Regions from separate parts of the Leisingera sp. McT4-56 genome, predicted to be linked through region 3. Evidence: riboswitches for the same ligand, from Rfam matches in the RefSeq annotation. Region 3 holds a riboswitch; each other region holds the start of a gene.
The links. Region 3 has a riboswitch for cobalamin ahead of LHL23_RS08755 (ABC transporter substrate-binding protein). Riboswitches for the same ligand answer to the same signal wherever they lie in the genome.

Region 1: linked by a shared signal. The riboswitch ahead of LHL23_RS12345 (DUF1636 family protein) and the one ahead of LHL23_RS08755 (ABC transporter substrate-binding protein) in region 3 are both predicted to bind cobalamin.
Region 2: linked by a shared signal. The riboswitch ahead of LHL23_RS08220 (TonB-dependent receptor plug domain-containing protein) and the one ahead of LHL23_RS08755 (ABC transporter substrate-binding protein) in region 3 are both predicted to bind cobalamin.

Annotation. Positions count from the first base shown of each region.
Region 1 covers NZ_JAJALF010000009.1:118,970-126,006, forward strand. The annotation lists gene cobN (cobaltochelatase subunit CobN) at 1-833, opposite strand, end outside; gene cobW (cobalamin biosynthesis protein CobW) at 998-2,032, opposite strand; gene LHL23_RS12345 (DUF1636 family protein) at 2,035-2,445, opposite strand; cobalamin riboswitch at 2,541-2,747, opposite strand; gene cobO (cob(I)yrinic acid a,c-diamide adenosyltransferase) at 2,799-3,434, shown strand; gene glpD (glycerol-3-phosphate dehydrogenase) at 3,555-5,132, opposite strand; gene LHL23_RS12360 (DeoR/GlpR family DNA-binding transcription regulator) at 5,125-5,910, opposite strand; gene LHL23_RS12365 (DUF1513 domain-containing protein) at 6,051-7,037, opposite strand, start outside.
Region 2 covers NZ_JAJALF010000005.1:3,096-10,132, reverse strand. The annotation lists gene LHL23_RS08230 (glycosyltransferase family 2 protein) at 1-1,069, shown strand, start outside; gene LHL23_RS08225 (hypothetical protein) at 1,439-1,612, shown strand; cobalamin riboswitch at 1,854-2,062, shown strand; gene LHL23_RS08220 (TonB-dependent receptor plug domain-containing protein) at 2,221-4,104, shown strand; gene LHL23_RS08215 (ABC transporter substrate-binding protein) at 4,189-4,944, shown strand; gene LHL23_RS08210 (FecCD family ABC transporter permease) at 4,941-5,924, shown strand; gene LHL23_RS08205 (ABC transporter ATP-binding protein) at 5,921-6,676, shown strand; gene LHL23_RS08200 (adenosylcobinamide amidohydrolase) at 6,676-7,037, shown strand, end outside.
Region 3 covers NZ_JAJALF010000005.1:132,221-139,257, reverse strand. The annotation lists gene LHL23_RS08780 (membrane dipeptidase) at 1-613, opposite strand, end outside; gene LHL23_RS08775 (aldehyde dehydrogenase family protein) at 751-2,196, opposite strand; gene LHL23_RS08770 (LysR family transcriptional regulator) at 2,301-3,185, shown strand; partial or broken gene LHL23_RS08765 (ABC transporter ATP-binding protein) at 3,476-3,986, opposite strand; gene LHL23_RS08760 (FecCD family ABC transporter permease) at 3,983-5,032, opposite strand; gene LHL23_RS08755 (ABC transporter substrate-binding protein) at 5,029-6,039, opposite strand; cobalamin riboswitch at 6,183-6,375, opposite strand; gene LHL23_RS08750 (chemotaxis protein CheW) at 6,643-7,037, opposite strand, start outside.

The DNA.
Region 1 (7,037 bases), on a different contig from region 3:
GAGCTAAGCGGTGAGGCGCTGCCGTCGGTGCCTTGGGCGGAAAACGCGGTGGCATTGATCATGGCGGCCGGGGCCAGTTCCGGAAGCTTTTCGCGCAGCCAATCGGCGGCTGCAGGCGCCTTGAGGCTGGCGGCAAAGACGCCAAAGGCCGCGTAGCCGCGGGCGCGCAGCTCTTCGATCAGCGCATCCACCGGGGCGGTGTCGGCGGCGGTGAGGTAGGAGCGGTAGAAGCTCACCAGCACCAGCGGATTGTCCTGCGGCGGCAGCTCCGCGAGCACGCCCTTGGCCGGGTCGTAGAAGCCGTGCTCGGGCATCGTCTTGAGGCCGAGGACGGGGCCAGCGTAGAGGCCTGCTGCCAGCGACAGCTGCGCAAGCGCAGCCTGGGCCGCGACAGCGCCGCCGGCGTCGCACAGGGATTGCAGGCGGCGCAGGGTGGAGACGGGCAGGGTGGAGAGCTCATCGAGCCGCGCATCCTCGCGCCCGTCGGCGGGCAGGATCGCCAGCGCGATGCCCTTGCGGCGGGCAAGGTCCTGCAGAGTGGCAAGGCCGTAGGACCAGTAGCTTTCGCCGCCGATCAGACGGACGAGGACTCCCTTGGCGCCCTCCAGCGTTTGTTCCGCGTAGACGTCGACCGACAGCGGGTGCCTCAGCGCCACCAGGTTGGCGAGACGCAGGGAGGGCAGTTTGCCGTCCGCGCGGTGCCAGCCCGCCGCGAAGGCGCCGAGATCGCTGTCGGAGAACGACAGCACCACCAGATCGCCGGGCGTCTGCCCGAGGTCCTGCGGGGTGTCGGTCTCGTCAAGGCCGTGGCTTTCGCGGAAGACGACGTGCATGGGTCAGGCTCCTTGCCTGAAGGGGCGTATGGAAACGGGGAGGGCAGCGCCCGGCCCGGCGGGGCAGGAAGCGAAGCGCCCGCCCCGTGGGGGGCGGGACGGGCGCTGCCTGGCCTTCGGCCAGGCGGTGCCGTCAAAAAATTGACGCTTCGCTACCATTGGCTTCAGGCCCCCAGCTCGGCGCGGATGGCCTGTTCGTCGATGTCGTCATGCTCCGCGATGACCACCAGCGCGGTCTTGCGCGGCTGCGCGCCCCAAGGCTGATCATACTGGGCGCGCAGGCGCTCGCCCACGGCCTGAACCAGCATCCGCATCGGTTTCCCCTCCACCGCGACATAGCCTTTGACGCGCAGGATGTTGCGCTCGCGGGCGAGTTTCACGATGGCATTCTGCAGCGCTTCCGGGTCAGAGACTTCGCCCATTTCGACAACGATGCTTTCAAAATCGTCATGCTCGTGGTCGTGGTGGCCGTCATGGTGGCTGGGACGGGCTTCCAGATCATCCTCGGCAGCGGCGTTCAGGCCCAGGATGATGCGCGGGTCGATGACGCCTTCGCTCATCGGCAGGATCGGCAGCTTGCGCGGCGCCTCGGCCTCGATCACCGCGCGGGCTTTCTCGACACCTGCATCGCCGGCCAGGTCGGCCTTGGACAGCAGAACGATGTCGGCGCAGGAGATCTGATCCTCGAACACTTCGCTGAGCGGGGTTTCGTGGTCGATGCTGTCATCGGCCTCGCGCTGGGCCTGCACGGCGTCCAGGTCGGGGGCGAACTGGCCCTTGGCGACCGCCTCGGCATCGGCCAGCGCAATCACGCCGTCGACGGTGATGCGGGAGCGGATCGCCGGCCAGTCGAAGGCCTTCAGGAGCGGCTTGGGCAGCGCCAGGCCGGAGGTTTCGATCACGATGTGATCCGGCTTTTCCGGCAGCTCCATCAGCTGTTCGATGGTGGGGATGAAGTCATCGGCAACGGTGCAGCAGATGCAGCCATTGGCCAGCTCCATGATGTTCTCCGCCGGGCAATTCTCGTCCGCGCAGGACTTCAGGATGTCGCCGTCGACGCCGGCGGTGCCGAATTCATTGACCACTACCGCCAGCCGTTTGCCCTGCGGGTTCTGCATCAGGTGGCGGATCAGCGTGGTTTTGCCCGCACCGAGGAAGCCGGTGATGACGGTGACGGGGATCTTGTTGAGGTCGCTCATGTTTACTCCTCGGAAAAGAACTTGGCCGGCGGGATGCGGGCAACGGATTGCTTGCGGAAGGTCTGCGGGCGCTCGCGCCAGGGCACGACGCCGTCAGCGGTGGCGGCATAGGCGGCAGCGCCTTCCAGGATCTCGGGGACATGCTGGTCCGGGTCGAGGTCGCCGTAGACATAGGTCCAGCGCTCCTCGCCGCCGACCAAGGCAACAGCACAGCCTCGTTTGCAGGAGGACAGGCATTCCACGCCCCGCAGGCGGACGCCTTCGGGCATCCCTGCCTCTGCCAGCGCGGCGTGCAGGATGGTGCCGGGGCGGGCACCTTCCGGGTCAGCGCCCTCGCGGCGGCAGGTGAGGCATACGGTCAGCGTGACCGGTCCTGGGGGGCTGGCAGCTTTGTCTGCCAAATCGTCAGCCATCGGCGCGTCTCCTGTCGCGGCAGGCTTGCGGGATGGCCAGACAGGGGCCAATCGTGCAAGCCCCTTACCCGGTCGCAGAACACCCCGTCTGCCCGTTGATCTCTCTCTCGCTGGCAGGTCTCCCGGCTTGCGGATGCCAAGGCCTGGGCCTTGCCGGCCATCCTGCCTTCCCGGGTACTCTCCCAGTGGCATGGCGGCCTCATCCGGTCACGGTCGCGGGGGCGGCTGTGCTTGAGCTTTTTGAAAGCCTTCACATTCCCTCTTCGCCTGTTTTCACAGGAACCAGCGGAACCCCCTTGCGCTATGGCGGGCTTCTTTGTCAAGACATGGGGTCAAACAGCTGGAGAGCCCCCATGAGCGAAAAGTCCGAAACCGGCATTTCAGAAGAAGAAGCCGCCCGCCACGCCTCCAAGATGGCCAAGAAGAAGGCGGCCCGCGACCGGATGATGAAGACCAAGGAAGGCGAGAAGGGCCTGATCATCGTCCACACCGGTCCGGGCAAGGGCAAATCCTCCTCGGGGTTCGGCATGATCATGCGCTGCATCGCCCACAAGATGCCCTGCGCGGTGGTGCAGTTCATCAAGGGCGCCTGGCAGACCGGCGAGCGCACCCTGATCGAGGAGAACTTCAGCGATCTCTGCCAGTTCTATGCGATGGGCGAGGGCTTCACCTGGGAGACCCAGGACAAGGCGCGCGACATCGCTGCCGCGCAGAAGGGCTGGGAGAAGGCCAAGGAGATGATCCTGGACGAGAAGAACACCATGGTGCTGCTCGACGAGATCAACATCGCGCTGCGTTATGAGTATCTGGATCTGGAGGAGGTGCTGGAGTTCCTGGTCGAGCAGAAGCCGCCGATGACCCATGTGGTGCTGACGGGCAGGAACGCCAAGGAAGAGCTGATCGAGATCGCCGATCTGGTGACCGAGATGGGGCAGATCAAACACCCGTTCCGCGCCGGCGTGAAAGCTCAGAAGGGCGTCGAGTTTTAACGCTCAGGGCTGCGTCCGAGCCTGGGTGGGCGCAAAGCGCCCTCCCGTTTTGCTGAAATCAATCCTCCGGTTTGACGGGGAGGGGTGGGCGCGGCCTGGCCTATCAGCCAGGCAAGGCGGTCAAGCCGCGAGCTGAGCCGCTTTTCCCTGTATGTAGTCATCCACTGCGGCGCGCTGGGCTTCATCCAGACGCAAGCCCAGCTTGGTACGCCGCCACAGGTAGTCCTCACCGGTGCGCGCCCATTCGCGGGCAATGGCCCAATCGAGCTCCTGCGCGGTGATGGTGGCGCCGAAGTCCTGGCCGAGGTCTTCTGCGGATTTGGCCTCGCCCAGCACCTCCCAGGCCTCGGTGCCGTAGGCGCGGATCAATCGGCGAGTCCCGTAGGGCGATAGGAACGGATAGTCCGCTGCGAGTTTGTTTTGCAGTTTTTTCACATCCGCCACCGCAAAGTCGCCGCCGGGCAGGGCAACACCTGCGGTCCAGTCCGTGGGCAGCTGCGGGAAGACCTCGCCGATCTTTGCCAGCGCCGCCTCTGCCAGCTTGCGGTAGGTGGTGATCTTGCCGCCGAAGACATTCAAGAGCGGCGCCTGCGCCTGATCCAGCGTCAGCACGTATTCGCGGGTGGCCGCGGTGGCAGAACTGGCGCCGTCGTCATACAGCGGGCGCACCCCGGAGTAGGTCCAGACGATATCCTCGCGCTTGAGCGGCTGATTGAAGTAGCCGGACGCGAAATCAATCAGATAGTCCTGCTCAGCTGCGGTGCATTCGGGCGCGGTTTCCGGATCCGGGTGGTCGGCGTCGGTGGTGCCGATCAGGGTGAAATCCTCCTCGTAGGGAATGGCAAAGATGATCCGCCCGTCCGTTCCCTGGAAGAAATAGCAGCGGCCGTGATCAAACAGTTTCGGCACTACAATATGGCTGCCGCGCACCAGGCGGACGTTTTCGCGGCTGTTCTGGCCCAGCTTCTGGTGCAGCACATCGGCAACCCACGGCCCGCCCGCGTTGACCAGCATTTTCGCGCGGCGCTGATGGGTGTCGCCGGTGGCCTGGTCCTGCAGGGTGATCACCCAGTAGTCCGCGTCGCGCTCGGCGGACAGCACCTTGGTCCGGGTCAGGATCTCAGCGCCGCGGGTCTCGGCGTCGCGGGCATTCAGCACCACCAGGCGGGCGTCCTCGATCCAGCAGTCGGAATACTCGAACGCGGTCTTGAACTTGTCCTTCAGGGGGCGGCCTGCCGGGTCGGCGGCCAGGTCCAGTTTCGCAGTGCCGGGCAGGATGCCGCGTTTGCCAAGCGAGTCGTACAGGAAAAGTCCCAGCCGGATCAGCCAGGCCGGGCGGCGGCCCTTCATCCAGGGCATGAAGGCAGTGAGCAGTTTCGATGTCGGCGTCTCGCTGTCGAACCGCATTTCCTTGTGGAACGGCAGCACAAAACGCATCGGCCAGGAAATATGCGGCATCGCCTTCAAGAGCACCTCGCGCTCGATCAGCGCTTCGCGCACCAGGCGGAACTCGAAATATTCGAGATACCGCAGGCCGCCGTGGAACAGTTTGGTCGAGGCCGAGGAGGTGGCAGAAGCGAGGTCGTTCATCTCTGCCAGCGTCACCGACAAGCCGCGGCCGGCCGCATCGCGGGCGATGCCGCAGCCGTTGATGCCGCCGCCGATGATGAAAAGGTCTGTTACAGGCGCGTCAGTCATTTTCGCTGCTTTCGTTTTGTCCTGCGGTCAGGATACGGGTGCCGGCGGCCTGCGCGGCCTCGGCAAATTCTGCGGGGACCGGGCGGTCAGTGATCACCACGTCCAGGTCTGCCACGTCGCAAATGCGAACCGGGGCGGAGCGGTCGAACTTGCTGCCGTCGCAGACCAGAACTTTCTGCCGGGCGTTCTTGAGGATGGCGCGGGCGACCGAAACCTCGCGGGCGTCGTGGTCCATCACCGCGCCGTCGGTGTCCAGCGCGGAGGCGCCAATGACGGCAAAATCCACCTTGTAGCGGGAGAAGAAGTCAACCGCGTCCTCGCCCACAATGGCGCCGTCGCTTTGCCGCACGGTGCCGCCGGCCAGGATCAGTTCCTTGGCCTGCCCGCCCATCATCATGTTGATAATGTTAATGTTGTTGGACATCACCGTCAGGCCGCTGTGGCCGGACAGCGCCCTGGCGACCTGTTCGGTGGAGGTGCCGATGTTAAGCGAAAGCGAGCAGTTGTCGGGGATCAGCTCTGCCGCCAGGGCGGCCATCGCCAGCTTGTTGCCGGCGTTCAGCTTGCGCCGGTCGTCGTAGCCCTGGCTGGCGGCGGAGCTCACGCGGACGGCACCGCCATGCACGCGGGACAGCGCGCCGCGGGCCGACAGGTCGCGCAGGTCCGCGCGCACGGTCTGCAGGGACACGCCGAAGCGGCGGGAGAGATCCTCGACCTCGACCCGGTCCTGCCGGTTCAAGAGGGAGATGATTTCGTTCTGACGGCCGGTGGCATCCATTTGCTTTCCTTTCGCTGCGATTCTTTAGCGTATTGCGCATGGAGAGTCACTATTCGTTTTCGCATTGGTTTCGTTTGATTTGAAAACGAAAAAGGCGCGCCGTGGCAGGCGCGCCTTGCGAAATGCCTGGCTGTTTTGCTTCAGTAGAGCGGGATCAGGTGATTGTCCCAGGCCAGGTCCGTGCGGTTCAGCGGCTGCTGTCCGGTGTCAGAGACCGCAATGAACTGGCCGGTGCCGGTGCTGGCAGTGAAGCCGCCGGCGGAGGGCGCCAGCCCACAGACGTCACTCATCATGTGCTCTGCCAGCAGCGCGCCGCTGACCGTATCCATCACCTGCAGAACCCCGCCGCGCGGCGAGGTGACGCCGATCCGGCTGCCATCGGCGGAAAAGGCGATGGAGCCGCCGTAGCCCTGCATGTTCAGCACCCGCGCGTCGTCCTCTGCCAGCAAACGCGGCACGGCGCCGGGACGGTGAAGCCCGGCAGTGGGGACCTGTTCGCCCAGATCGCCCTGCCATTGCATGGCGAAACCAACGGTGCCGTCGGCGCGCATGGCGAGGTGGCGGATCGAGTTCAGATGCAGCTCTGGCGGCAGTTCCATCTGCTCCTGCAATTCGCCGTCTAAGCTCAGGTAGCTGAGGTTGGGGCGCATATCAGGCAGGTTCAGCTTGGCGCGGCCGCTGTCGGGGTGGGTTTCGATGCCGCCATTGGCCACTGCCAGCCCCGGCGCGCCGCGGCGCAGGAGCATATCATGCGGACCGATGCCGCCGGAGGAGAAGGCATTGATGCGGCGGTAGCCGTCTGCGGCGTCCCAGAAACCGATCACACCGCGGGCGTTCTCATAGTCGTTTTCGGTGGTGAACAGGCGGCTGCCGTCCGGGGAAAACACCCCGTGGCCGTAGAAATGGTGGCCTTCGGGCGGCTCCAACCGGGCGAGGGCGGCACCGGTCCGGCAGTCGATCACATCGGCAAAGCGGCCCGGGCGGCGGGCAAAGGCGACGGCCTCTGGCCGCACGGGATGAGCCGCGGCAGCGTGGCCGCGGCCGGGCAGGGGGTGGCGGAACAGGACCCCGCCCGTTTCGGAGAGGCCTGCCAGCAGGAAGGCACCGCTGGCGTCCTTGCCAGCCGA
Region 2 (7,037 bases), 130 kb from region 3:
GACGCCGGCCATATACCTGCTCACGGGAGTGCCGCCGCTGGTCAATGCGTCTGCGGACACGGTGATGTCTTACCAGCTGCCTGCAATTGTCGCAGCCATTGCGGCCGTCCGGCATTTTGCACCGGGGAAATACCACCCGCTGGCAACGATGGCGCACGGCGTTCTGCAAGCCTTCCGGCTGCTGCCCGTGGTGGTCGCCACGCTGCTGAAACCGCACGGCCATGCGTTCAAGGTCACCCCCAAAGGCGGCGAAGGGACGGAAATACAAGACACAGCAACAGTTGCCATCTGCCTTCTGCTTTGCGGCCTGATGACTTCCGGGCTGGCCATAAACTCCAGCTACAACCTTCAGATCATCGCTTCCAGCCACCTGATGCCAGTCGTTGCCTTCTGGTCGGTGGTTAACATGGTCGTACTGCTGCTGGTGGCAAAAATCGCCATCACGCCGCAGCTCCTGCGCAGCGAAGTTCGGTTCGAACTGAATGAGCCTGTGGTCTTGCGTACGGAAGGCGGCGGGCAGGCTGCGGGCAAATGCCATGACATGTCGCTGAACGGTATACAGGTAGAGGTGCATGCGGGCCGCTCTTGTCTGCCTGAGGCTGGCGGCTGGATCGGTGTGGATGTCGCACAGGTCGGCGTAGTGCCGGCACAACTTCGCCGTGTCTTCAAGGGAGAAGATGGCAGCCTTCGCGCCGGGCTGTCCTTTGCCTTACCCGCGGCGGAGGAACTGGCAGAGCCTTGGAAAGAAAGGAACCCGGACCGCATTGCGGAGGCGGAGGGCGCAGCACAGCTACGGCGGCGCTTGATCCGCAAGCTGTTTACCAAGGACCGGGTGCGCAAGTTCGATGGCCAAGACGACTGGAGGATAGGGGTCAGCATGCTGAAAAGCATTGTGGCCTCGCAACAGGCCGTCTCGGCGGTCAATAGTGCCTGTCAGAATGCCGCCCGCCCAGTCGTGCCCGTCTGGCTGCATGAACTTCAGTCGCGGACTGAAACAGCACTGGATGACGAGTGGCGTGCGGTGCTGCGAGCGCGCGCAGAGGCCACGAATGACAGTTCCGCTGCTTAAATGAGTTCTCAAACAGGCTTGCTCGTATGACTTTGGTTGAACCCTGCGAAGGGTTGAGCAAAGAACAGACAATCGCTACTGTGCAGCAATACAGTAAATTGGGCTCGCTGCCGACATGCGGCATCGCGGCGGCAGGGTTGCAGCGGTTTTGCACCAGATCCAAGCGGACAGATGACGCCAGCTAGCCCAAAGCGGCCACATGCCTGGTGACCAGTCTGGCGGGCCAGCATATGCAGGTCGGGCGGATTCCGGATGTTCGCCGCAGGCGCGAGCCGAACATGGTGAAACGTTGGGAGCCGACCTCCAGGCAACGCCGCAATAGGATTCTGTTCTGCATCGCCGCAGGTCAATTGAGCCCAATTCTACCGAATGCTGCGCCTGATCTCAGCGGCAGCAACGCGAAGAAAGCTACGTTTCCAGCGTCGGGACCAGCCGACGCTGGGGATCAGCCTGACCGAGCCATTTCAGACGTTCCTCAGCATCGAAGAAGCCACAACGCGGCAGGACCAAAGCAGCCGTTCTGCGGTAGATGTACTGATTTAGGTTCACCGCCGGCAGTGAGGCTGGCATGCGTTCATCTACTTTAATCAAATACTGCGAGATACGTATGCACCTTTGCTTCCGAGTAAGGACTTTGAGCCTAACCGCGTCAGTCCTCCATTTCCCGAAGTAGTATTCAGTTTTAACAGTTTAACGAAATCAGTTTCTTGCGATGACGCCTTTTGGCGCCCTCTCTAAGCCGCCTCACTAGACTTTGGCGCTTGACAGAATAAGTTCAGTTTGCCTAAGTCCCGGCCATTCTGGTCCGGCTGGGAGACCACCCGGTTAAAAGGGAACACGGTGAGGTGTAGCCAACAGGCGCCGAATCCGTGACTGCCCCCGCAACTGTGAGCGGAGAGCAATGCTGCGATATGCCACTGCCCCAAGGGGCGGGAAGGCGCGGCAAAGCCTCGACCCGCAAGTCAGGAGACCTGCCAGGATGATCACCCTGTCCGGGTGCGGGGCGCGCCAAGGACAACGGACTTCCGTAGTGGTGGCAGTTTTCACCGTCTGCGGGGGCAAAGCCTTCCAAAGACCAAAATTTGAACATGCTGCCCGGCATGGGCAGCCGCTTGGCCTGTGCTTGCTGCGCGGGCCGGGAGGAATGGAATATGCGCAAGGCAAGCTTGTCCCTGGCCGCCGCCCTGGCCGCCGCCCCTGTAAACGCAACCGCTCAGGATGAAGAAGTCACCGATCTGGGGGAGATCATCGTCTCCGGCGGCTTCACGCCGGTCGAGGCCCAGAAGTACGGCCGCTCCGTCTCGGTCCTGACCAGCGAGGAGATCGATGATCGCGGCATCACCACCGTCCAGGACGCGCTGCGTTCGGTACCCGGCCTGATGGTGAGCGGCTCCGGCGACAGCTTTACTCAGGTCCGCATCCGCGGCGCAGAAGCCAATCACACGCTGATCCTGATCGACGGCGTCGAAGCCTCGGGCGGTGACAGCGAGTACATTCTGTCCGGCCTGGACACTGCCAATATCGAGCGGATCGAAGTCCTGCGCGGCCCGCAATCGGTGTTCTACGGCTCCAACGCCTCGGCCGGTGTGATCAACATCATCACCAAGTCCGGCGGCATCGGCACGGAATACGGCGGCAGCGCGGAAGCGGGGTCCGACGGCTACCGGGCCTCGGCCCGGGTTTCGTCGCGGACCGAGCGCGGCGGTATCGCCTTCAGCTTCGCCCATGACAATGACGACGGCTATGACACCTCGGGCGATGGCGGTGAAGAAGACGGCATCCGCCGCAATACACTGCAATTGAAAGGCGACTACCTGGTCACCGACCGGCTGAAACTTGGCTTCAACTTCCGCACGTCGGATGAACGCTATGACAGCGACCGCACCTCCTTCACCGCAACGGATGCGGCCAGCTATGTCGTGGATGATCCGACGCAATTCAGTGACCGGGATGAGCAACTGGCTCAGGTCTATGCTGAACTGGACATATTGGGCGGCCGCCTGAAACACCGCCTGTCAATCGAACGTACTGACTTTGACCGGTCCCTCAATGGCGGTACCCCGACCGAGACCAAGACTGAAGCAGCAAAGTACCTGCTGAGCTTCGGCCTGGACGGGCAGCAGGCTGATCAAGCAGACCAACTTCTGAACGCAATGCTGGAATGGGAAGAGGACTCCAGCAGCTCCAACCCGGCTTTTGCGCGCGAAACCAATTCGATTGCCCTGGAATACCGCGGCAGCTTTGCCAACGGCCTGGACCTGCAGCTCGGGGTGCGCCACGACAACAACAGCGTATTCGAAGACGCCACCAGCTGGACCGCCAGTGCTTCTTACACTTTTGCAGGCAGCGGTGTGCGCCTGCACAGCTCGGCTGGAACCGGTGTTGTGAACCCCTCTTACTTTGAGCTGTTTGCCAACAGCACATTCGGCTCCACCACCTACCTCGGCAATCCGAACTTGCAGCCGGAGGAAAACCGCAGCTTCGATTTCGGGATTGAGGTGCCGTTCCTTCAAGGTCGCGGCCTGGTTGATGTGACCTATTTCGACGAGACGCTGACAGGCGAGATCGAGAGCTACATGGTGAACGCAACCACGTTCTCCTACCGCAACCAAGCCGGTGACAGTGATCGCAAGGGTGTTGAGCTGGCAGCAAGCCTGGAAGCCAGCGAATACCTCGATCTGCGTCTGTCCTACACCTATCTGGACGCCACCAACCCCGATGGCTCGGTCGAGATCCGCCGCCCGGAGCACGAGCTTCTGCTGAGTGCCACACTGGATACTTTCAATGGCCGCGGCTCTGTCATCGCGGACATCCGGCATGTGGCAGGCAATTGGGACAGCCAGTTCTTTGGCTCGTTTGCCACCGCTGAGCTGCCGGATTACACAACCGTTGATGTGGCTGCTCAGTATGAGCTGACGGATAACGTGGTGCTGACCGGGCGTGTCACCAACCTGTTCGACGAGGACTACGCGGACGTCTGGGGCTACGCCAAACGCGGCCGCGCCGCCTATATCGGCGTACGGGCCTCGTTCTGATCCATGCGCAAGCTGCCCGGCATAGTCCTTGCTCTTCTATGGGCCGCCACCGGTACTTTTGCCGGGCCATCGCGCGCGGTGTCGATGAACCTCTGCACTGACCAGCTGGCGATGCTGCTTGCGGCGCCCGGCCAGCTTGCCTCGGTCTCCTACATCGCGCGGGACACACGCGCCTCGGCCATGGCGGACGCGGCCATGGCCTATCCCGCCAACCACGGGCTGGCCGAAGATATCTATCTGCTGCAGCCCGACCTAGTGATTGCCGGCGCCTATTCGACACCTGCCACCACGGATATGCTGCGCCGTCTTGGCGTGCCGGTGGTGGTGTTCGAGCCCGCCAGCTCGCTGCAGGATGTGCGCGCACGTATCTTGCAGATGGGTCAGGTTCTGGGCCGCGAAGAAGCGGCCCGCGCACTGCTGGCAGACTTCAACAAGCGGCTGGCAAAGCTGGAGCAAGCAGGGCCGGAGGCGCCACGCGCCGCGCTTTATGCCGCCAACGGGTTCACTTCCGGCAGTATGACCCTCGCGGGCCGGATCCTGCGCGCGGCGGGGCTGCGCAATATCGCGGATGAACTGGGCTATGCGCACTCCGGTCATATGCCGCTGGAACTGCTGGCGTTGGCCGCGCCGGATCTGCTGATCGGCACGTCGCCCTATCCGCGCGCCTCGCGCAGCGAGGACAATCTGGCGCATCCGGTGGTGCGGCAGCTGGCCGCCCGCAGCGGCGCCGGGCAGATGCGCGATGCGGATTGGGTCTGCGGCACCCCGCATGTGCTGCGCGCGGTGGAAACCCTGGCCGCAGAGCGCCGTCTGTTCATGGAGAAGGAGAGCCGGGAATGACCCGTCTGATGCTGGTTCTGGCCGCAGCGGTGCTGGCGCTGTTCCTGCTGTCGCTCACGGTGGGGCCGGCTGATGTGGGCGCCGGCGAAAGCCTGGCCGCTCTGTTTGGCGAGGGTTACGGGCCGCTCACCCTGGTGATGCGGGAAATCCGGCTGCCGCGGGCGCTGCTGGCGGTGATCATCGGCGGTGGGCTGGGGCTGGCGGGTGCCGCGATGCAGGGCTACCTGCGCAACCCGCTGGCTGAGCCAGGGCTGATCGGTGTGTCCTCCTCGGCGGCGCTGGGGGCGGTGCTGGCGATCAACACCGGGCTGGCGGCCAGCCTCACCTTGGGCCTGCCGCTGGCGGCGCTGGCCGGTGCTCTGGCAGGTGTGTTTCTGGTGATGGCGCTGGCCGGGCCGCAGGGCGGCTCGCTGACGCTGATCCTGGCGGGCATTGCGATTTCGGCAATGGCGGCGGCGCTCACGTCGCTGGTGCTGAACTTGTCGCCCAACCCCTTTGCCGCCAATGAGATCGTGTTCTGGATGATGGGCTCGCTGGCGGACCGCTCGATGCTGCATGTCTGGCTGGTGCTGCCCTTTGCGCTATCGGGGGGCGCGATCCTGCTGACACTGGCGCGGGGTCTGGATGCGCTGACCCTTGGCGAGGATGCGGCGCAGACCATGGGGATGAACTTGAACCGGCTGCGGCTGCTGTTGGTTGTCGGGACTGCCGCCATTGTCGGCGGCGCCACTGCTGTGGCGGGTGCTATCGGCTTCATCGGCTTGGTGGTGCCGCATATCCTGCGCCCGCTGGTTGGCGGCCAGCCGTCGCGGCTGCTGTGGGCCTCGGCACTTGGCGGCGCCATCATGCTGCAACTGGCTGACATTGCGGTGCGGATCATCCTGCCGTCGCGGGACCTCAAGCTGGGAGTGGTCACCGCCCTGGTCGGCGCGCCGCTGTTCCTGCACCTGATCTATAGGACGCGGAAGGGGCTGGCATGAGCGTGCTTTCGGTCCGGAACCTCTCCGTCACCTTGCGGAACCGCCCGGTGCTCCGCGATGTGTCGATTGAAATCCAAGCAGGTGAGTTCGTCGGCCTGCTGGGGCCGAACGGCGCTGGCAAAAGCAGCCTGATGCGCGCCGCCCTGGGGCTGATCCCGGCGCAGGGGCACAGCTCGCTGGCGGAGATGAGCGCGGCAGAGCGCGCCCGCGCGGCGGCCTGGATGCCGCAATCGCGCGAAATCGCCTGGCCGATCCCGGTGGAGCGGCTGGTGGCGCTTGGCCGCCTGCCGCATCTGCTGCAGGGGCTGCGGCTGCCGCCTGGCGATCAGGCGCTGGTCGACCAGTCGATTGAGCGCATGGGGCTCGGCCCGTTCCGCCAGCGCGCTGCGTCGCGCCTCTCGGGCGGCGAGCAGGCCCGGGCGCTGATTGCCCGCGCGCTGGCGCAGGACACGCCGCTGCTGATGGCCGATGAACCCGCCGCCGGGCTGGACCCGGCGCATCAGATCTCCACCATGGAGGTCTTTGCCAGCCTCGCTGCCGAAGGCCGCGCCGCGCTGGTCTCGCTGCATGACTTGGGGCTGGCGGCGCGCCATTGCACAAGGCTGATCCTGCTGGCCGAAGGCAGCATCCTCGCCGACGGGCCGCCCACCGAAGTGCTGACACCGGACTTGATGGCGCGCGCCTTTGGCATCTCGGTCTGGCATGAGACAACGGCGCAAGGGCCGGTGTTCCAGCCGCTGGAGGTTCTGTAATGGGCACGGTCACCCTGGAACGCCCTTGGATCGAGTTTGACCTCGGCGCAGAGATGCAAGTGCTGAGCTGGGCTGTGAACCGCCCCGGCCTTGTTACCGCCCGCCGCATCCTGTGGCGCGAAGTCCGCAACAGCGACCTGCCGCGTGATCTGGATGTCACCGAGTGGTTCGCAGGTGAACTGTCGCAGAGGGGCTGCGAGGATGCGGTGGCTTTCCTGACCTCGCGGGATGTACGCCGCTATTGCGAGGCCTCAGCCACTGTAGAAGGCATCAGCGCTCATGCAGTGGCCACTGTCGGCCTGTCCAATGCCGAACGGGCCGGCAGCCGGATGGATTATGCCGGCCGCAACTGGGGGACCAT
Region 3 (7,037 bases):
AGAAGCCCAGCATGCCGCCGTGGCCGGTCACTGCGCGGATCACATCGTCCTTCTTGTTGCGCAGGGCGGGCGACCACTCATGCGGGTTGGCATGGGTGATGGCGATCGGCCGGGTGGAAATCTCCGCCGCCTCGATGGTGGAGCGGTCGGCGGAGTGGCTCATGTCCACAACCAGGCCCACCCGGTTCATCTCCTTGATGACCTGCTTGCCCATGCGGGTGATCCCCATATCCTCGGCCTCGTAACAGCCAGTCGCCAGCAGCGACTGGTTGTTGTAGGTGAGCTGCATGAAGCGGGCGCCCAGGGTGTGCAGGATCTCCACCAGGCCGATGTCGTCCTCCATCGGCGAGGGGTTCTGAAAGCCGAAGAACACCGCGGTGCGGCCGGTTTCGCGGGCCTTGTCGATGTCAGAGGCCCACTGCCCCTTCATGATCAGGTCCGGGTACTGCTCGAACCAGCGGTTCCATTTCTCGAAGTTGAGAACCGTCTCACGGAAGTTCTCATGGTAGGCAATGGTGACATGGATCGCGTCCACGCCGCCCTCGCGCAGCTGGCGGAAGATCTTTTCCGACCAGTTGGCGTATTGCAGGCAGTCGATACGGTATCCGGTCATTCAGGCACCTCGGTTTTCAATGTCACACACCCGGCCTTCTGGCGGCGGGCAGGAAGCGCCTGCCACAGGGGAAACTAGGAGGGCGGGCGCTTCCGCAAACTGGCAGGCCGGTGTCCGGCGCTGCCACGGTTTCAGTCTCAGACCGGCTTGCCGGCGCTTATGTAGGCGGTCTTGACGGTGGTGTAGAATTCCGCCGCCGCCTTGCCCTGCTCGCGCGGGCCATAAGAACTGTCGCCGCGGCCGCCGAACGGCACGTGGTAGTCAGTGCCTGCAGTCGGCAGGTTGACAGTGACCACACCGGTGCGCGCGTTGCGGCGGAAATGGGTGGCGCGGGCCAGCGACTGGGTCACGATGCCGGAGGTCAGGCCGAAGTTGGTGTCGTTCACCACGGACAGCGCCTCGTCATAGCTGCCGACCTTGATCACGCTGGTCAGCGGCGCGAACATTTCTTCGCGGTTGATGCGCATATCGTTGGTGGTGTTGAGGAACACGCCCGGGGACATGTAGAAGCCCTCGTGCGGCATCTCCAGGCGCTGGCCGCCGCAGGCCAGCTCAGCACCTTCGGATTTGCCAAGGTCAGCATAGGCCAGGTTCTCGTTCAGCTGCTGCTCGCTGACCACCGGCCCCATCTGCACGCCCTCTTCCAGCGCGTGGCCCACTTTCATGGCCTGTGCCCCGGCGACAAGCTTGTCGACAAAGGCATCATGAACAGCCGCGTGGACCACGAGCCGGGAGGAAGCGGTGCATTTCTGGCCGGTGCCGCCGAAGGCGCCGCCCAGCGCCAGCGTGACGGCCAGATCCAGATCGGCGTCGTCCATCACCGCCAGCGCGTTCTTGGAGCCCATCTCCATCTGCACCTTGGTCAGGTTCTGGATGGCGGCGGACGCGATGCCCTTGCCCACCGGCACCGAGCCGGTGAAGGAGATCGCGTTCACCTTGGGGCTTTCGACCAGACGCTGGCCGATGGAACGGCCCGACCCCATGACCAGGGAGAACAGGCCCTTGGGAATGTCCTGACGCGCGATGATCTCGGTCAGGGCAACGGCCGAGGCGGGGGTGATGTTGGCGGGTTTCCAAACCACGGCATTGCCGTAGCAAAGCGCCGGCGCGATCTTCCAGGAAGCGGTCGCGGTCGGGAAGTTCCAGGGCGAGATGATCGCCACCACGCCCACGGCCTCGCGGCGCACGTCCACCTCTATGTCGGGGCGCACGGAGTCGGCGTTTTCACCGATCTGGCGCAGGCATTCGGCGGCGTAATAGGTGAAGAACTGGCCGGCGCGGTAAACCTCGCCCTTGCCCTCGGCCAGCGGTTTGCCTTCTTCGCGGCTCAAGAGCGTGCCCAGCTCCTCGGCGCGGGCCATCAGCTCATTGCCGATGTTCATCAGCACCGCCTGCTTGCGCTCCAGCCCGTAAGCCGCCCATTCGCGCTGTGCGATTAGCGCCTGATCCAGGGTCGCCTCCAGCTGATCGGAGCTGGCCTGGGCAAACATGCCGACCAGATCGCTCAGGTCCGAAGGGTTGCGGTTTTCGATTTCGCTTTCGCCCGCCAGCCATTCGCCGGCAATCAGGTTCAGTTTGGTCACGGAGAAGCCCCAGATGCTGAATTTCAGGTTTGCAACAGGATGGACTCCGCAGCCCGCATCAGTCAAACTCAATAAACTGTAAACAACTTCAGAAAAATTGAAGCATGACCCTGAAAATCGAAATGCTGCGCGCCTTCTGCACTGTGGCGCAGACCGGGAACCTGTCCGAGGCCGCCAACCGGCTGGGCCGGACCCAGTCCGCCGTTTCCATGACGCTCAAGCAGATGGAGGATCACCTGGGCAAGCGGCTGTTCGAGGGCGAGCGCAAGAACCAGCTGTCGCCGCTGGGCGAGCAGGTATTCGAGCTGGCCCAGAAACAGGTGCGACAGTTCGATCAGACATTGCAGAGCATCGAGATGGCCGCTGAGGCGGCGCACGGGCTGCTGCGGATTGTCTCGGTCCCATCGGTCGCGGCGCTGGTCTTTCCTTCGGTGCTGGCACACATGACGGCGCGGCATCCGGGCCTGAAGGTGGAACTGCGCGACACCGACACCCAGCAGGTGCTGGACGCGCTGGCAGAGGGCAAGGCGGATATCGGCATCGCCTCCGGCCACCACCCGTTGAACGGCGTGAAAGCGGTGCCGCTGTTCGAGGACCGGTTTGGCCTGGTCTGCTCCACCGACCACCCGCTGTTCACCCAGGAGCAGCCGCCCGCAATTGCCGATGTGATCAACGCGTCCTTTGTCCGCAATGCCCTGTGCGATCTGATCCGCAATGAACGCTTCGTTGAGGCCAGCAGCACGGCAGATGTCACGATCCACAACACCCATTCGCTGATCACCATGGTCCGCACCGGCAAGTGGGTGACCGTACTGCCGCAGACTGTTGCCCGCTTCATGCCGGAGACAACGGCGTTTCGGCCGGTTGCCGATCTGCCCGACAAGCGGGCGGTTTACCTGTACCAGCGCGAACGATCCCGTTTTGCCGCGCTGACCGAGGAGTGCTGCGCCTTTATTCAGTCCTGCGATCTGTCCGGCGAGCCAGGCTGAAGCACCCGGCATGGCTGGGTGCCAGTCATCCCTGATGTCTCAGGCCAATTGGAAGGACAGGAAGGGAGCCGCGCCCTCGGCATTCCGGACCCAGCGGGCCTGGATGCCGAAAATCTCAGATACGGTTTCCGGAGCCAATGCCTGGCTGGGCGCGCCGCAGGCCACGAGGCGACCGCGTGACAGCACCGCCACCTTATCGCAGGTCAGCGCCTGGTTCAGGTCATGCAGGGCCACCAAGGTGGTCACTTTCAGGTTCCGGATGCAGTTCAGGATCGACAGCTGATGGTGGATGTCCAGATGGTTCGTCGGCTCATCCAGCAGCAGAAGCCCCGGCCGCTGCGCGAGGGCACGGGCAATGTGCAGCCGCTGCCGTTCGCCGCCGGACAGAGTGGCCCACTCGCGGCTTGCGAAGCCTTCCATCTCAACGGTGCGCAGCGCCTTGTCCACCAGTTGCGTGTCCTGCCCGTTCCAGGGTTTCAGCGCCGACAGCCAGGGGGTGCGCCCCAGTTCCACCACGGAGCGCGCGGTAATGCGCTCGGCGGTTTCGGCCTGCTGTTCGACAATGGCGATCCGCTGGGCGATCTCCCGGCGGGTCAGGCTGGCCAGCGGCTTGCCTGCCAGCAGCACTTCGCCACGCGAGGGTTTGGCCAAGCCTGACAACAGCCGCATCAGGGTCGACTTGCCGGAGCCGTTCGGGCCGACCAGCGCCAGCGTTTCGCCGGGCTGCACTGCCAGCGACACGTCCTGCAGCAAGGTCTTGCCGCGCACGGCAAACGACAGGTTGCGGGCTTCGATCTTCATCGCGCAGCCTTTTGCCCGCGCACCAGGATCACCGCAAAGGACGGCGCCCCGATCAAGGCGGTGACAACGCCGATGGGCAGCACCTGGCCGGGGATGATGATTCGGGACACGATGTCGGCGGCGACCAGGAACACGGCGCCGGTCAGCGCCGCGGCAGGCATCAGCCTGCGGTGGCCGGGGCCGACCAGGAAGCGTGCGGCATGGGGGATCACCAGGCCGACAAAGCCGATGGAGCCGACGATCGACACCATCACCGCGGTCGTCAGCGCAGTGGCGAAGATCAGCACCACCTGAACCCGCCGGACCGGGATGCCAAGCGAGGCGGCGGAGTCGCTGCCAAAGGTGAAGGCGTCCAGCGCACGGGCATGGAACCGGCAGATCATCCAACCCGCCAGCGCCAGCGGCACCGCCAGCCATACATCCGGCCAGCGCACGCCGCTGAGGTTGCCCATCAGCCAGAACATGATGCCGCGGGCCTGATCGGCATTGGCGGACTTGGCGATGATGAAGGCGGTCAGCGCGTTGAACAGCTGCGAACCGGCAATGCCCGCCAGAACGATCTGCGCCGCCGCTGCACGGCTGCCCCCTGCCCCGGCCGCGCGGGCTAGAACGGCGACAAAGCCAAAGGCCAGCAGCGCCCCGTTGAAGGCGCCGAAGGACAGCGACAGGGCGCCGCCGCCCAGCCCCGCAATGGTGACCGCCACCGCCCCGGTCGAGGCGCCGGCCGAAATACCAAGGATATAGGGGTCTGCCAGCGCATTGCGCAGCAAGGCCTGCAACACCACGCCGGCCACCGCCAGCGCCGCCCCGCAGGCCGCAGCCACCAGCGCCCGCGGCAGCCGGTAGCTCCAGATGATGCCCTGGTCTACCGGGTCCACCGGCAGGCCCGCCCCGGCCAGCTTGTTGGCCAGAACGGACAGGACAAGGTCAGGCGCAAGCGAGGTTTCCCCGATCATTGCGCCTGCCAGAACCGCCGCAGCCAGCACCGGCAGGGCCAGGCATGCGCCCCGGAGGCCCTGCCAGGCCAGTGCGGCGGCTGCGCTCATTCGCCGTTGCCGATCGCGCTGAGCTCAGCGGCAATATCCTCCAGCGCCGGGATGGCGCGTATGGTTGCATCCATGGCCTGGGCGTCCATCACCACGATGCGATCATTCTTGACCGCCTCCATCTGGCTGGCGACCGGATCATTGCGCAGGAACTCCAGCTTCTTCTCGTAGTCATCCGCGGCAAAGCGGCGGCGGTCCATGCGGGCAATCACGATCACCGTCGGGTTGGCCTTGGCGATGGTTTCCCAGCCGACAGTCGGCCATTCTTCGTCGGTTTCGATGACATTGCGCAGGCCCAGCTGCTGCATCATGTAGCCCGGTGCGCCCTTCTGGCCGGCCACGAACGGGTCGCTCTCCATCTCCGGCGAAGAGAACCAGAACACGGCGGAGGCGTCGTCCAGCGCAACCTCCTGCGCCTTGGCAACAGCCGCGGCCTCGCGCGCCTTGTAGTCTGCGACCAGCTCTGCGCCTTTTTCGGACTCGCCGAAGATCGCTGCCAGTTCCTCGATGCCCTGATAGAGGCTTTCGGTGGTGAACATCTGGGTGCGGGTGCCGTCGCCGCCGGTGGTGTTGTCCTTGCCGACGCAATCCGCGGGCATCACATAGGTCGGGATGCCGAGGTCATGGAACTGCTCGCGCTTGGCGACTACGCCTTCGGGGCCGACATGCCACTCATACTGGGCAGCCACCAGGCCCGGGCGCTTGGCCACGACGCTTTCAAAGCTCGGGTCGTTATCGGCCAGCCGCTCGACCTTGCCGTTCAGCTCGGCATATTCGGGCAGCACGTCGTTGAACCAGACCGAGGTGCCCAGCACCTTGTCGCCCAGCCCCAGCGCATAGAGCACCTCTGTCGCGGCCTGGCCGACGGTCACGGAGGACGCAACCGGCGCCTCGAAGGTGACGGCCTCGCCGCAGTTTTGAATGGTCAGCGGAAAGGTCTCGCTGGCTGCTGCGGCCTGAGCTGCCGCAACAAAGGAAAGGCCCATCAGGCCGGAACGCAGAAACATGATCTTCGATCTCCATGTGTCAATGACCGGAGAACGGGTGAAAGGGCATTGACCGCTAAGGCGGGAGCCTGGCCCCCTGCATGCGGCGCCAGACAGCGGCGGCGCATCTTATCGGCAACCTCCCCGGACAACCCCGTCCGGTGTGTTTCGGTTTCGCACCGGCAGGTCTCCTGACTGGCGGGTCACTGTCTGTCCCGTCTTCCCGGGCCGGTCAGGCCCAGTGACACGATGGGACAGCACTCGCCGCCTACAGTTGCGGGGGCAGTTCCGTTTGGCACCGTACGGCGCCGCGGATTCCCTCTTAGCCCTCACGGGACCGGTGAAGCGCGGGTAGCGCATCACTTACCGTGCGGCAAGAAAAAGTTCGTCCGGATTGCTGAATTCTTGCCAGCCAGCCGCGGGAGGGCGGGTTGCGACGGCTCGGGCCGGCGTTGATTTTTCACCCAAGAGCGGCGGCAGAAACAGGCGGCCGTTTGCACACCCGCCCCGCCCCCTTGCGCAGGTGGCCGCGGGCAATCACACCGGCTCATAGTGGTCTTGAGCCCGCCCGGCCGCGCCTGCCCGGCGCTTTCCCGTCCGGGAGTGCTGCCCTGCCAGCGCCTGTTACGCAGCCTTGAAGCAGCGTTCCACGAGAGCGCTGGTATCCAGGATCAATATCGACTCGTACTTGCCGTCCGGCGAGGTGTGCTGCAGGCAGCCGGCCACATCCTCAGCAATGCTTTTGGAGGTGTTTTGCTGATCCAGCGGCTTGAGTTCGGCCACGCGGCTTTCGGTCGTAATGATGATTTCGTCGACGGAATCCACAAGAATTCCAAACTTCTGCGCGCCGTGCCTGAATATCAGAACCTTCTGATCCTGGCAGGGCTTCACCGGCAAGCCGTAAAGCACGCGGGGATTGAACACGGTAATCAGGTCGCCTCTCAGATTGAGGATTCCTTCGACAAAATTCAGCGAGAATGGCGGCTCCAGCAGATCCGTGGGGCGATTGATCACTTCGC